Regions from separate parts of the Rossellomorea yichunensis genome, predicted to be linked through region 2. Evidence: a T-box and tRNA genes for the amino acid it is inferred to sense, from the RefSeq annotation. Region 2 holds a T-box; the other regions hold tRNA genes.
What was found. A T-box is a leader RNA that pairs with one kind of tRNA and senses whether it is charged. The one in region 2 lies ahead of argS (arginine--tRNA ligase), so its partner is inferred to be a tRNA-Arg.

Region 1 (4,291 bases), on a different contig from region 2:
ATGGAAGAAGCAATCCCTAATTGATCGCGGTATTTCGCTATCGTTCTTCTAGAGACATCATACCCTTTATCCAATAATAGGTTCACTATTTTCTGATCAGATAGAGGCTTTTTCTTGTCTTCCTCATCAATAAGCCTTTGTAACTCATTTTTTACCGATGTGGCTGAAGCTGCTTCTGAATCATCGAGCTTGACCGATTTGATCGCCGAGGTAAAAAAGTACTTCAGTTCAAAAATCCCATATGGAGTTTGCATATACTTACCCTTCACAGCACGGCTGATGGTCGATTCATGAACATCGATTTCATCTGCCACCTGTCTCAAGGTCAATGGCTGGATTGCTGATGGTCCTTTTAAGAAGAATGCTTTCTGCTTTTCTGCAAGCATCTTTCCCACTTTCAGGATGGTTTGTTTTCGCTGGCGTAAACTTTGTAGTAGCCATTGGAAATCCTGCTCCTTTTCCTGGAGATAGGACTGGACTTCCTTATCCGGGTGATATTTTAGGAAATCTGTGTACTCTTCATTATATGTGACGTTTATAGTCGTACCGTCATACAACGATACGGCCACGGTATGACCATCGATCACTTTTACGACCAGTTCAGGAATAATGTATTCAGCGATATGCTGAGAATACTTTGAGCCTGGTCTCGGATTGCAACGCTGGATGAAATCCGCTGCCTGTTGGATGTCTTTTAGTTCTACAGAAAGATCCCTGGCGATCGCCTTCCACTTCTTTTCGGCAAAAGCTTGAAAATGGTTATCTACAATCATCGTAACCAGCGGGGGAACATTGGCTTTCCTCTGCAGTTGAAGGGCTATGCACTCCTTCAGGGATCTTGCTCCTATTCCGGCTGGTTCTAATTCCTGAAGCCTACTAATATAGTTTTCTAGTTGTGCCATTTCCAGACCATGTTTTTGAACGAAGGATTCTTCGTCTATTCTCAAATAGCCGTTGTCATCCAAGCTATATATTAATTCATCCATAATCTTTCTTCCTGAAGAAGTAAGCGATTTCAAATTTATTTGAACAGATAATGCATCCGCAAGGGATCTCTTTGGTAAGGATACATATTCATACCAATCCACCGTGTTTTCGTGATTGCCTGCATTTCGTTTAAATGTATGAGGTTCTCGTTGATGAAGGGGGTCTTGCTTAGGCGGTTCTAATTGTATAAGGGGATTCTCTAATTGCTTAGCTTCTAGATAAGCATTCAGTTCCATCGTAGAATATTGGAGGATGGTGATGGCTTGAGAAAGCTGCTGCGTCATTTGAAGTTTTAATTGTTGATTTTGAAAAAGTCCTGCTTTCAAATTCATGATTACTAACCTCCCATTTATCTATTCTACAATAAAATTGGTGGTTCGTTAATGGGAATTCGTTGGTAGTTGGTGGGTATGTATTATGTATATGAAATTTCTCGAAAAATTTCACATGGAATGTCGTAGTTGATTTCCGCTCCAGGTGCTCGGTTTCCGCGGGGTCTCAACTCTCCCGTCATTTCCCGCAGGAACAAAAAAAGTCCCATGCTTGTAAGAACTTTTTACAAACACAGGAACTCTTCGAATCAATATACGCCCTCGGAGGGAATCGAACCCCCATTTTAAGAACCGGAATCTTACGTGCTATCCGTTGCACCACGAGGGCAAGAAATGAATGACCGTCACGAATATATATTATAAGCCAGAAAATGCTTGTTTGCAATATTTTTATTCTTTAAGACCTAACCTCATAAATAGTTGGTTCTTAAAGACGTGAAAGTTGGTTGGGAGCTCCTTTGTAGAAAGTTTGATCTGCATTAGAATCTGTTTTTCTATTTCTATCCTTGTAATTAGGCATTCATAAAATAGAACCACAGAGTGGATTGTAGCGGAAGGCACTTAACTCCTGCGGGAAGTAGAGGAAAAGTCGAGACCCCGCAGGGCAAAGCCCGAGGAGGCTCGACTTCCTCCCCGCGGAAAGGAAGTGCCTGGAGCGAAAAGGAACGGTCTACGTATTACACACAGTACATCTCCCCCTGATTTTGGAGGATATATGAACTATGTTTTACTACTCTTTTTTTTTCATAATACCAACATACTCATGAAAAGAGATCTGTTTAAAAAAGGAATGAATGGGTATCATGTAGAAAGGATTTATATACAGGGTAATAAAGGAAGCGTTTAGTTTGACCTTTATTGACCATGGGTGTATGATTACAGTACAAAGTGAATAAGTAATTCAGAAAAATAAAAAAGGATTTCTAAGGAGGAACGAGGATGAATTTAATTCCTACAGTAATTGAACAAACAAACCGCGGTGAACGTGCGTATGACATTTATTCACGTTTATTGAAAGACCGTGTAATCATGCTTGGAAGCGGCATTGATGACAATGTGGCAAACTCCATTGTAGCACAACTTCTTTTCCTTGAATCTGAAAACCCGGAGAAGGATATTTCGATTTACATAAACTCTCCTGGCGGAAGTATCACGGCGGGTATGGCAATCTACGATACGATCCAATACATCAAGCCTGATGTACAAACAATTTGTATCGGTATGGCTGCTTCAATGGGTGCGTTCCTTCTTGCAGCAGGTGCAAAAGGCAAGCGTTTGGCCCTTCCGAACTCTGAAGTGATGATTCACCAACCACTTGGTGGAGCTCAAGGTCAAGCTACAGAAATTGAAATCGCAGCGAAGCGTATTTTATTCCTTCGTGAAAAACTGAATCAGATCCTGGCTGATCGTACTGGTCAACCACTTGATGTGATTTCAAAAGATACAGATCGTGATAACTTCATGACAGCTGAAAGAGCGCTTGAATATGGATTGATCGATCGCATCATCACTCGTAACGATATGAATAATAAGTAAACTGACTGAAAGCCCCTCCCGGAATTCCGGGAGGGGCTTTTTATTATTCAATTGGGAATAGAATAATACTCTTGCCACCTGCGAACCTACACCTTATATCTTTATAACTCCTCAAAAAAAAAGAGACTTCCGTCAACGAAAGCCTCTCTCCTTTATTCTTTTTCAGCTTTTTTCTCACAAACCGGAATCAGAATCTCACCGTTCATCCCTTTTTTCAATAAGAGATGCAGGATTGTTTTGGACAGCCTGCTGGGATGATACGGTTTCACCAAATAATCATTGGCTCCAAGTGTGAGTCCTTTTTCTTTCTCATCTAACGCGGAGGATACGATGATCGGGACTTGGGAAAGCTCTTCATCCACTTTCATCTTTTCTAATACATCCCACCCGGACATGCTTCCTTCAAGCATAATATCAAGGACGATGGCATCTGGTTTCTCCTCCTGCATTTTTGTTAGGGCTTCAGCTCCTGACGGCGTGTGCTGCACCTTGAAACCACTGTCGGACAACTCAGCTTTCAAGAGGGATGCCAGATTGATATCGTCTTCAATGACGATGATATTCATTCCATCACCGCAATTCTCATCCTCTTTGAAGGTTTCAATGGTCACGATTGGGAGACGTATGGTGAACACGCTCCCTCTCCCTTCTTCTGATGAAACAGTGATGTCCCCATCATGGGTTTCGATGATCTCCTTCACGATGGTCAAGCCCAAGCCGGTACCTCCAATTCTTCTCTGGTCAGAATTATCGACCCGATAGAATTTAGTGAAGAGGTTTGGAATGGCATCCTGAGGTATGCCGAGCCCTTCATCCCGGATATCGATGAGAATGCATTCCTCTCCTTCACGGAAATGGATGGTGATGGTACCTCCTTCCGGGGAATACTTGATGGCATTGCTGATCAGATTAGTGAATGCCTGAGATAATTTGTCTTTATCGCCAAGAACGATCGTACAGTCTGTGTCCCTAGCGATATTAAAGGAATGGTGAGGTGCGTTTACCTTCTGGGTATCAATCACATGTTGCATGACGGGAACAACATCTTCATATTTCTTATCAAAGGTTTGACGTCCGGACTCCATTCGCTGGACGTCCAGGAAATCATTGATGAGAGACGTCAATCGCTTTGCTTCTTGATAGATCGTCGTTAAATATTTCTTCGTTCTTTCCGGTTTCAGTTCTTTTGTCAGCATCAGTTCCGTAAAACCAAGCACACTTGAAAGAGGGGTGCGAAGCTCATGGCTGACCGTACTCACAAACTCTGACTTCATTTGATCGACTTCGAATTCTTTCGTGATATTCCTGTGTACAAAGATTGTCCCTATCTGTTCGTCTCCACGATAGAGGGTTTCAGAATAAACCTGGAAAACTTCTTTACTATCCACCAGGTGATAGGTAAGGAGATGCTTGCCTGTCTTCCCCTCCGTCACAAT
Region 2 (4,291 bases):
AGCCAAGAAGGGCTCCGATAACGGAAGCGATAGTCGTATAAAGTGCATATAGCAGTGCGCTATCCGGATTGGCAATCGCTAATGGGATCAGTAGTACATCAGGCGGTATAGGGAAAAATGATGAGTCAGCGAATGAAACCAGAATCAGTCCCCATACACCATAATCCAGTAACCATGCTTCGAAAGCGTGAAGTAGTTCAGACATAAATTTAGTAATCTCCTTTATTGATCAAGCGTTATTTTTTCAATTTTAATGGAACATAAGAAAGTATATCACTTTTCACAAAAGGAGTCATGAATTATCCTGTAGGGATGAAACGAATTCACGGAAATTATTAACATAAAACCTGCCAAGGCTCTGACAATCAGTGTCTGCTGGATGGTGAGGGGAACCGTTCCGCTTTCCGCGGACGTACGGCCGAGCCTCCTCAGCTTCGCTTCCGGGGTCTCGGCACACACGTTCTTCCGCAGGAGTCTACGCAGTTCCCCTCACCATCTTTAAGAGGTTTTGCGTGACAGAGCTGAAAAGTGTTAATAACAATCTAATTTTTAATAAGACATTAATCTCTACTCACTTTAAAGAGGTTGTTTGCTAAAAGTTTTGTTCTATTGATTTTTTTTAAAGATACATGCTAAGAAAGTTGATTGGAGTGGAAGGGTGCTCGACTCCTGCGGGAATAGCTGGACAGGTGAGACCACGGAGACGTGCCGAAAAGGCTCACCGCCAGCCCCGCGGAAAGCAAGCATCCTGTAGCGGAAATCAACTACTAATTTCCTTCTCTAAGATAACCACAAACTTGGCGAAAAGAGCTTAGCGAAATAATCTATTTCTCGGGAAATAGTGACAGAAAAATTATATATTTTACATTTCTGAAGGAGACTTCATTCCTAATAATCGCAATCCTTCTGCGAGGACTGTCGAAACAGCATGAACCAAGGCTAAACGGGAGGCCTGTTGGGAGTCTTCTGAAATGATTTTAGTTTTTCCGTAATAACGGTTAAAGCTTTGTGCGGTATCGACTAAATATTTGGCAATGGTTGAAGGCGCATAGTGTTTCCACGCTTTCTCGACCACCTCCGGAAATAAGCGTAGCTGTTTAATCACTTCCCAGCTTTCAGCATCGTCAAGCCCCTCAAACGTCAATGGAAGGGATCCACCCGCTTTTCTCAGAATGGATTGAGCTCTGGCGTACGTGTACTGAATGTATGGACCTGTTTCACCTTCGAAGGTCAGCATATGTTCCAGGGAGAATTCAATATCGTTCACACGATCATTTTTTAAATCATGAAAGATAATGGCGCCCACCCCAACATCTTTCGCCACCTCTGAAGCATTAATTAAGTGAGGGTTCTTCTGCTTAATATTTTCTTCAGCCATATGAATCGCTTCTTTGAGAACCTCTTCGAGTAAAATGACTCTGCCCTTTCTGGTGGACATCTTTTTTCCATCTTTCAAATAAAGTCCGAAGGGGATATGTTTCATATCATCCGCCCAGTTAAACCCGAGTTTTTTCAGTACTCCCATCACTTGTTTGAAATGAATGGTCTGTTCCTGGCCAACAACATACAGAGCTTCATCAAAGTCATGCTGACGGTGGCGATAAAGTGCTGCAGCCAGGTCTCTCGTAGCATATAGGGTAGCTCCGTCTGACTTCTTGATAAGGCAGGGCGGGAGATTTCCTTCTAAACGAACGACTTTCGCACCTTCAGAGGTTTCGAGAAGGTCATGAGCCTGAAGCAATGTCACGACTTCATCCATTTTGTCATTGAAGAACGCTTCGCCATTATAGGAATCAAATTCCACTCCGAGCAACGAGTAAATCGTTTTGAAGGCATGAAGTGATTCCTCTTTAAACCATCTCCAAAGCTCCGTTACTTCCGGATCCCCGTCTTCTAATAGCTTAAAGGCTTTTCTTCCCTCTTTCTCAAGTGAGGGGTCCTTTTCTGCTTCCTCATGAAATTGTTTATATAAAATAAACAATTCAGCGATTGGGTTATCCTTCACTTTTTGTTGATTTCCCCACTTATTGAATGCGACGATCAATTTCCCGAATTGTGTACCCCAATCACCGATATAATTGATTTTTTCTGTTGTATATCCGCACTTTTCGGCAATGGTGGCGATGGAATTTCCGATGACTGTGGAGCGTAAATGTCCCATGGAAAATGGTTTCGCAATATTAGGGGAGGACATATCCAATACGATGGTTTTTTGATTTCCAAATTCATGACTTCCGTAATCCTTGCCATTCTCTAATATAGCTGAAACAATTTCTTTCCCTGCTTTCACTCCATCAAATCGGATATTAACATAGGGACCTACTGCTTCCACTTTACTGAAAAAGGGAGAGGAGAGGGCATCGGCAACCTCACCTGCAATGACATGGGGGGCTTTTTTCCATGATCTCGCCAGCTGGAAGCATGGAAAGGCCAGGTCTCCCAAATGAGAATGTTTGGGTGTTTCAATCAACTCGTAAAGATTATTCTTGTTCCAATCGGACAACACATGTGTGAGCGCATCGGCTACTATTGATTTCAAATCCATCATCTACACCTCCTGATAAAATTAAACACAAAAAAACCCGTCTCTATCCAACATAGAGACGAGTTTTAGCTCGCGGTACCACTCTTATTCCCCAAAAGGGCGCTCATTGTATAACGGGAGATCCCGGTTCTTCTCTACTGACTTCAAGAAAAACTTCTCAGAAGTGCGGTTTATCCCAGGCTTCACACCAGGCTTCCACCAACCCCGGCTCGCTTTCGATCCACGTCAGAATTACTCTCTTCATCTTCGAATATGCGTATATAATTACTATTATTTTACACATTCTGGAGACGATTGCAACCTGTAATTAAGAATCTTCTGATGAAAACATATACGTTTTATGGTGGAACCTCATACTGAACACAAGTCCCAGGGCCAGCATATTCCCCATTAGTGAACTTCCCCCATAGCTGATAAAAGGAAGAGGAATCCCAGTGATTGGAAGTAATTGAATCGTCATTCCGATGTTCTGGAACACATGGAATGTAATCATACTGATAATCCCTGCGCATACATAGGCGTTGAACGGTTCTTTTGTGTCTAGAGCCGTTTTCGTCAGATGGTAAATCAACAAGAAGTATAAGCTGATCACGACACTTGCGCCAATAAATCCGTATTCCTCACCAATGACACTGAAAATAAAGTCGGTATGATTTTCCGGGATATATACTTCTCCATCACTGTAGCCTTTTCCGAAGATCTGCCCGGAGCCAATGGCGTTAAGGGAGTTAATTAAGTGAAAACCTTCTAATTTTGCGTAGTTATAAGGATCTAACCAAGCATAAATACGTCCAAATTGATAAGGCTTTACATTTAAATATTTTTCAAGCAGCTCAGGAGCCCAAATCACAAGTGAAAGGATGATTCCCCCAAGCACTCCGATAGAAGCATATATCGGAACGATCAGCTTCCACGTAATACCTGAAACTAAAATGATTCCGGTCATGATGGCTAAAATGACAAGGGAAGTCCCTAAATCCGGCTGCTGCATAATAAAGGCAAGGGGAAGGAGAGTCGTCGCCCCGATTTTCACTAACAATTGAAAATCTGTCTGTAATGTTTTACTTGGATTTAGCTCATGATGATTTGTAATGATTCGTGCAAGAGCAAGAATTAAGAACGTCTTCATAAATTCTGAAGGCTGTATCGAACCAAGCGGTCCAAGCATGAACCAGCTTTTGGCTCCGTTTCTGTAAGGGGCGATGCTTTCCGGTGAGATGAGTAATACTAGCAGCAGGAAAATCCCTGCACCGTATATGTACCAGGCAAGTCGCTTATACTGATCGGAATCAAGGAATAAGGCTCCACCAATAATAATTCCACCTACGACATACCAAAAAGCCTGTCTTATCACAAAGTTTGTCCCATATTGACCTGAAGTCTGGGCACTGCTTATTCCCATAGCACTAACGATAAAAAACAACATTAATAAAAAGAGAAGACCCCAATCGATCTTGTCAGCAAATCGCTGGCGAGTTTCCATAATCAATTCACCTGAATTTCTAAAGATTTCACATTCCTAGTCTAATAGAAATGAAGGGAAATTTCTACTCATGACCTGATAAAATACGGAAGTTCTGACGGGATGTTACAGGCATCAAACGAAATTTGTCGAAATGAATTCAATGATAAAGCCCATGGGAGTGGGATACGACAGAGGAAGAGTGAAAAGTAATACCATTTTTTACATAATTGTGATCATTATTTGTCTTCGGAATATGAGAAGAAAGTGCCGTGGCCTAAAAA
Region 3 (4,291 bases), on a different contig from region 2:
ACCGTTACATTGAATTTTAACGAAGCAGTTTATGGAAGCCTTGAAGAAAAAATGGTTTCGGAACATATGTTGAATTCTCTCGTTCTCTCTTTAACGGAGCAAAAAGGAATTAAAGGAGTCTCTGTTTTAGTGAATGGTGAAGCAACGGTAGTGTCTAAAGACGGCGAAACCATCACAGAACCAGTGACAAGACCAGAAAATGTGAATGCAATTAGTTTTTAAATAACAATTTTTTGATATACTATTATAGAAGCATCCGAAAAGAGGTTGGCATAATGCCGCCTCTTCTATTTTTGATTAGACCGTTTTTACATAACGTAAGAAAATACAGGAGGTAATGATATGAGAACAGATGGTAGAGAAAAGAATCAATTGCGGAATATTGAGATCGAGACAGATTATGTGAAACATCCGGAAGGTTCCGTCCTTATAACGGTTGGAGAAACGAAGGTCATTTGTAATGCCAGCATCGAAGAACGAGTGCCTCCTTTTATGAGAAACAGTGGAAAAGGGTGGATCACGGCTGAATATTCCATGTTGCCAAGAGCAACGGAAACGAGAAACATTCGTGAATCTTCTAAAGGGAAGGTTTCAGGAAGAACAATGGAAATTCAACGTCTTATTGGAAGGGCGTTAAGGTCTGTAGTCGATTTAGATGCTTTAGGAGAACGTACAATCTGGATTGATTGTGATGTCATTCAAGCAGACGGCGGGACGAGAACGGCTTCGATCACGGGAGCTTTCGTTGCTACGGCAATCGCAGTGGCTAAGCTTCAAGACAGCAAAAAAATCTCATCTTTTCCACTGAAAAGTTTCTTGGCAGCCACAAGTGTGGGTATTGTTGAAGAGCACGGGGCGGTTCTAGATTTGAATTATATTGAAGACAGCAGCGCATTAGTGGATATGAACATCATCATGACGGGTGAAGGCGAATTTGTAGAGCTGCAGGGAACAGGGGAAGAAGCAACCTTTACGATGGATCAATTGCATCAACTGTTAAAACTCGGACAAGAAGGAATCCACGAGCTATTCCAAATTCAGCAGCAATCATTAGGTGAAATAGTAAAGAGATTTCAATAAAGGGATGAGATTGTAGATGACAAAACGAGTGATCATAGCCACTAAAAACAGGGGAAAAGCAAAAGAATTTCAACATATGTTTGTTCCATACGGATATGAGGTACAAACATTACTAGACCTTCCTCATATTGAGGATGTTGAAGAAACCGGTGAAACGTTTGAGGAAAATGCCATTCTGAAAGCTGAAACGGTTGCGGAAATATTAGGTGAACTGGTGATCGCAGATGATTCCGGTTTGGCCATCGATGCCTTGGAAGGCCGTCCGGGAGTGTATTCTGCACGCTATGCCGGTGAAGAAAAGAGTGATGAGGCGAACATGGAGAAGGTATTAGGAGAGCTGGAATCTGTTGGAGAATCCGACCGCACCGCACGTTTTCACTGTGTTTTAGCGATTGCCGGACCAAATAGGGAAACCAGAACCGTTACAGGAACATGCGAAGGCACGATTTTACAAGAAAAGAGAGGAACGAATGGGTTTGGGTACGATCCGATTTTCTACGTTCCTGCTCTTGGAAAATCCATGGCTGAACTAACTCAAGAAGAGAAGAGTCAAATCAGCCATCGTGGAAACGCATTAAAAAAACTTAAGAACATAATCTCAGACTTTATTTAAAGGGTGAGCGGAATGAAACTATTGGTTGTAAGTGATAGTCACGGTTCAAGAGAAGAGCTATTGGAGCTATCGGAGAAATATCATTCTACCGTAGATGCCATGGTACACTGCGGAGATTCTGAATTAAGTGCAGATGATCCCGCATTATCCCCCTACCTTGTAGTGAGGGGGAACTGTGATATGGATGCCAGGCTACCCGACGACCTTATTGAAAAGGTAGAGGGCAGTTCAATCATGGTGACACACGGTCATGTGTATGGAATTAAAATGTCACTGATGAAGCTGCGTTATAGAGCAGAAGAAGTGGGAGCGCAATTTGTTTTCTTTGGCCATTCACACACACTCGGTGCAGAATTGAATAGTGGCACTTTGTTCTTGAATCCGGGAAGCATTCTTTTGCCAAGAGGCAGGAGAGAACGCACCTACGCATTGGTAGAAGCAAACGATCAGGAAATAAAGGTAACATTCTTAACGAATGATCATGTAGTTCTGGACGATTTGACTCAATCCTTTCAATTGTAAAATCATTGTGGGAACCTGCCACGGCGGGTTCTCTTCCAATAGTTCAGTTAGAAAAAACGGTTCCGGAAAAATAAATAAAACTTTTTTTGAAAATCTGTTGACTTATTGATGCTATGTGAATATAATAAATATTGTCCTTGAAAAACAAATCACGTCCCAGTAGCTCAGCAGGATAGAGCAACGGCCTTCTAAGCCGTCGGTCGGGAGTTCGAATCTCTCCTGGGACGCCATAAATCCTACATACACAAAGCTTACCTGAAAAGGGTAGGCTTTTTTTGTTATCCAAAAGATATCGTGCTAAACTAAAGGCAACTATAAATTATAGGCAGGTACGTTTTATGACTAATGGAAACCATGAAGGAAAAGGAAAAATCGTCCAATTTCCAGGATTGAAGGATCGGCTGCTGGAAAAGGGTGTGCAGGCACTTGAGAAAGGAGAGGTTCATGAATCCTCTCAGTTGCTCACGCAAGCCTATGAATTAGAGCCTGATAATCCTGATATTAATACTGCACTCGTGCTTTCTCTTTATGAAAGCAAGCAGTACGACAAAGCCAGATACATATGTAAGGAGATGCTCCTTGAAGGGATCGGGGACTATTTCGAAGTCGTAGATATGTATTTGATGATTCTCATCCAGCTTCATCAGCACAGGGAAGTGGTCGACACGATCAATGCACTGTTTGATGAAAAAGAAGTGCCCTTTGAAAAGGAAGAACATTTCAGGAAACTACTCCAATTCAGTGAAAAAGTAGTGAACGGAAAAGCGCAAATTCCTGAAGAAGCATCAGAAGAGGATCAATCGTCTATCTTATCCGGGAAGAGCCTGGAGGAACAGACATTGATCGTGGCACAACTGGTTCATCGGAACATTCAACCGTTCATTGGGGAGTTGTTATCAGTTTTAAAGGAACCAGCCGCCCACCCATTTCTTCAAACGATGATCTTAAATGTTTTAAGGGAGCATGGAATGGATAAAGAAGTAGATGTAGCGAAGTTTGGGGTGAAGGAGCAGGTGTCTCCGTCCGCATTGGAAGATGTGTTCGAGTCTGATTTCTTTAGGTTGGTCACAGACGCTTTGGACGATCTGCTGGCACAAACGAATCCTACCCTATTTCAGCACGCTCAAGAATTACTGAAAAGGCATACCTTTCTTCTCTATCCTTTTACAATTGAGGAGGAACCGAAAGCAATCGCTTCGGTGTATGCATACTACACGGCAGGGATGTTTGCCGATGCCATCCTTGAAGAAGAGTTAAAAGACCAGGTTGAAAACACACAGTCTCAGTGGATTCTAACAAGACTTAAGGAACTAGAGGAAATTTCCTCTCCTAATATTTAAATGCTCTCTGTTGAAAGACAGTGGCTGTATGTTATAATGTAATGGTTGTAATGTAAAAGTTTTTCATATATTTACGATGATAGTGCTAGATTCATACGGGACTATCTACTACTATGCGTAAAAATACAAGATCAATTATAGATTGTTGGAGGGAACAGTATGTCTGCAAAATGGGAAAAGCAAGAAGGAAACCAAGGAGTACTTACAATTGAAGTTGAAGCTGCAAAAGTAAACGAAGGTTTGGACGCAGCATTCAAAAAAGTTGTAAAACAAGTTAACGTACCAGGATTCCGTAAAGGGAAAATGCCTCGCGGAATGTTCGAAAAACGTTTTGGTGTTGAATCACTTTACCAAGATGCTTTAGATTTCATCTTACCTGAAGCGTATGCGAAAGCAATCGAAGAAACTGGAATCGATCCAATCGACCGTCCGGAAATCGATGTTGAGCAAATGGAAAAAGGCAAAGAGCTTATCTTCACTGCTAAAGTACAAGTGAAACCAGAAGTGAAGCTTGGAGAATACAAAGGTCTTGAAGTAGAAAAAATGGAAACAGAAGTAACAGCTGAAGATGTAGAAGCTGAACTTACTTCACTTCAAGAAAAACAAGCTGAGCTAGCTGTAAAAGAAGAAGGCAAAGCTGAAGAAGGCGACACTGTAACAATGGATTTCGAAGGATTCGTTGACGGAGAAGCATTCGAAGGCGGCCAAGCTGAGAACTATTCTCTTGAATTAGGTT

Region 1: it encodes a tRNA-Arg, which carries the amino acid that the T-box ahead of argS (arginine--tRNA ligase) is inferred to sense. The anticodon was not compared.
Region 3: it encodes a tRNA-Arg, which carries the amino acid that the T-box ahead of argS (arginine--tRNA ligase) is inferred to sense. The anticodon was not compared.

What each region holds. Positions count from the first base shown of each region.
Region 1 covers NZ_JAVYAD010000005.1:287,605-291,895, forward strand. The annotation lists gene rpoN (RNA polymerase factor sigma-54) at 1-1,319, opposite strand, end outside; tRNA gene RSX31_RS15350 (tRNA-Arg) at 1,576-1,647, opposite strand; gene clpP (ATP-dependent Clp endopeptidase proteolytic subunit ClpP) at 2,259-2,855, shown strand; gene RSX31_RS15360 (ATP-binding protein) at 3,008-4,291, opposite strand, start outside.
Region 2 covers NZ_JAVYAD010000010.1:38,839-43,129, forward strand. The annotation lists gene RSX31_RS21395 (YqaA family protein) at 1-205, opposite strand, end outside; gene argS (arginine--tRNA ligase) at 863-2,545, opposite strand; T-box leader at 2,597-2,801, opposite strand; gene RSX31_RS21405 (FtsW/RodA/SpoVE family cell cycle protein) at 2,853-4,028, opposite strand.
Region 3 covers NZ_JAVYAD010000003.1:422,881-427,171, forward strand. The annotation lists gene RSX31_RS09960 (GerMN domain-containing protein) at 1-222, shown strand, start outside; gene rph (ribonuclease PH) at 343-1,080, shown strand; gene RSX31_RS09970 (XTP/dITP diphosphatase) at 1,097-1,693, shown strand; gene RSX31_RS09975 (metallophosphoesterase) at 1,706-2,215, shown strand; tRNA gene RSX31_RS09980 (tRNA-Arg) at 2,369-2,445, shown strand; gene RSX31_RS09985 (tetratricopeptide repeat protein) at 2,554-3,555, shown strand; gene tig (trigger factor) at 3,715-4,291, shown strand, end outside.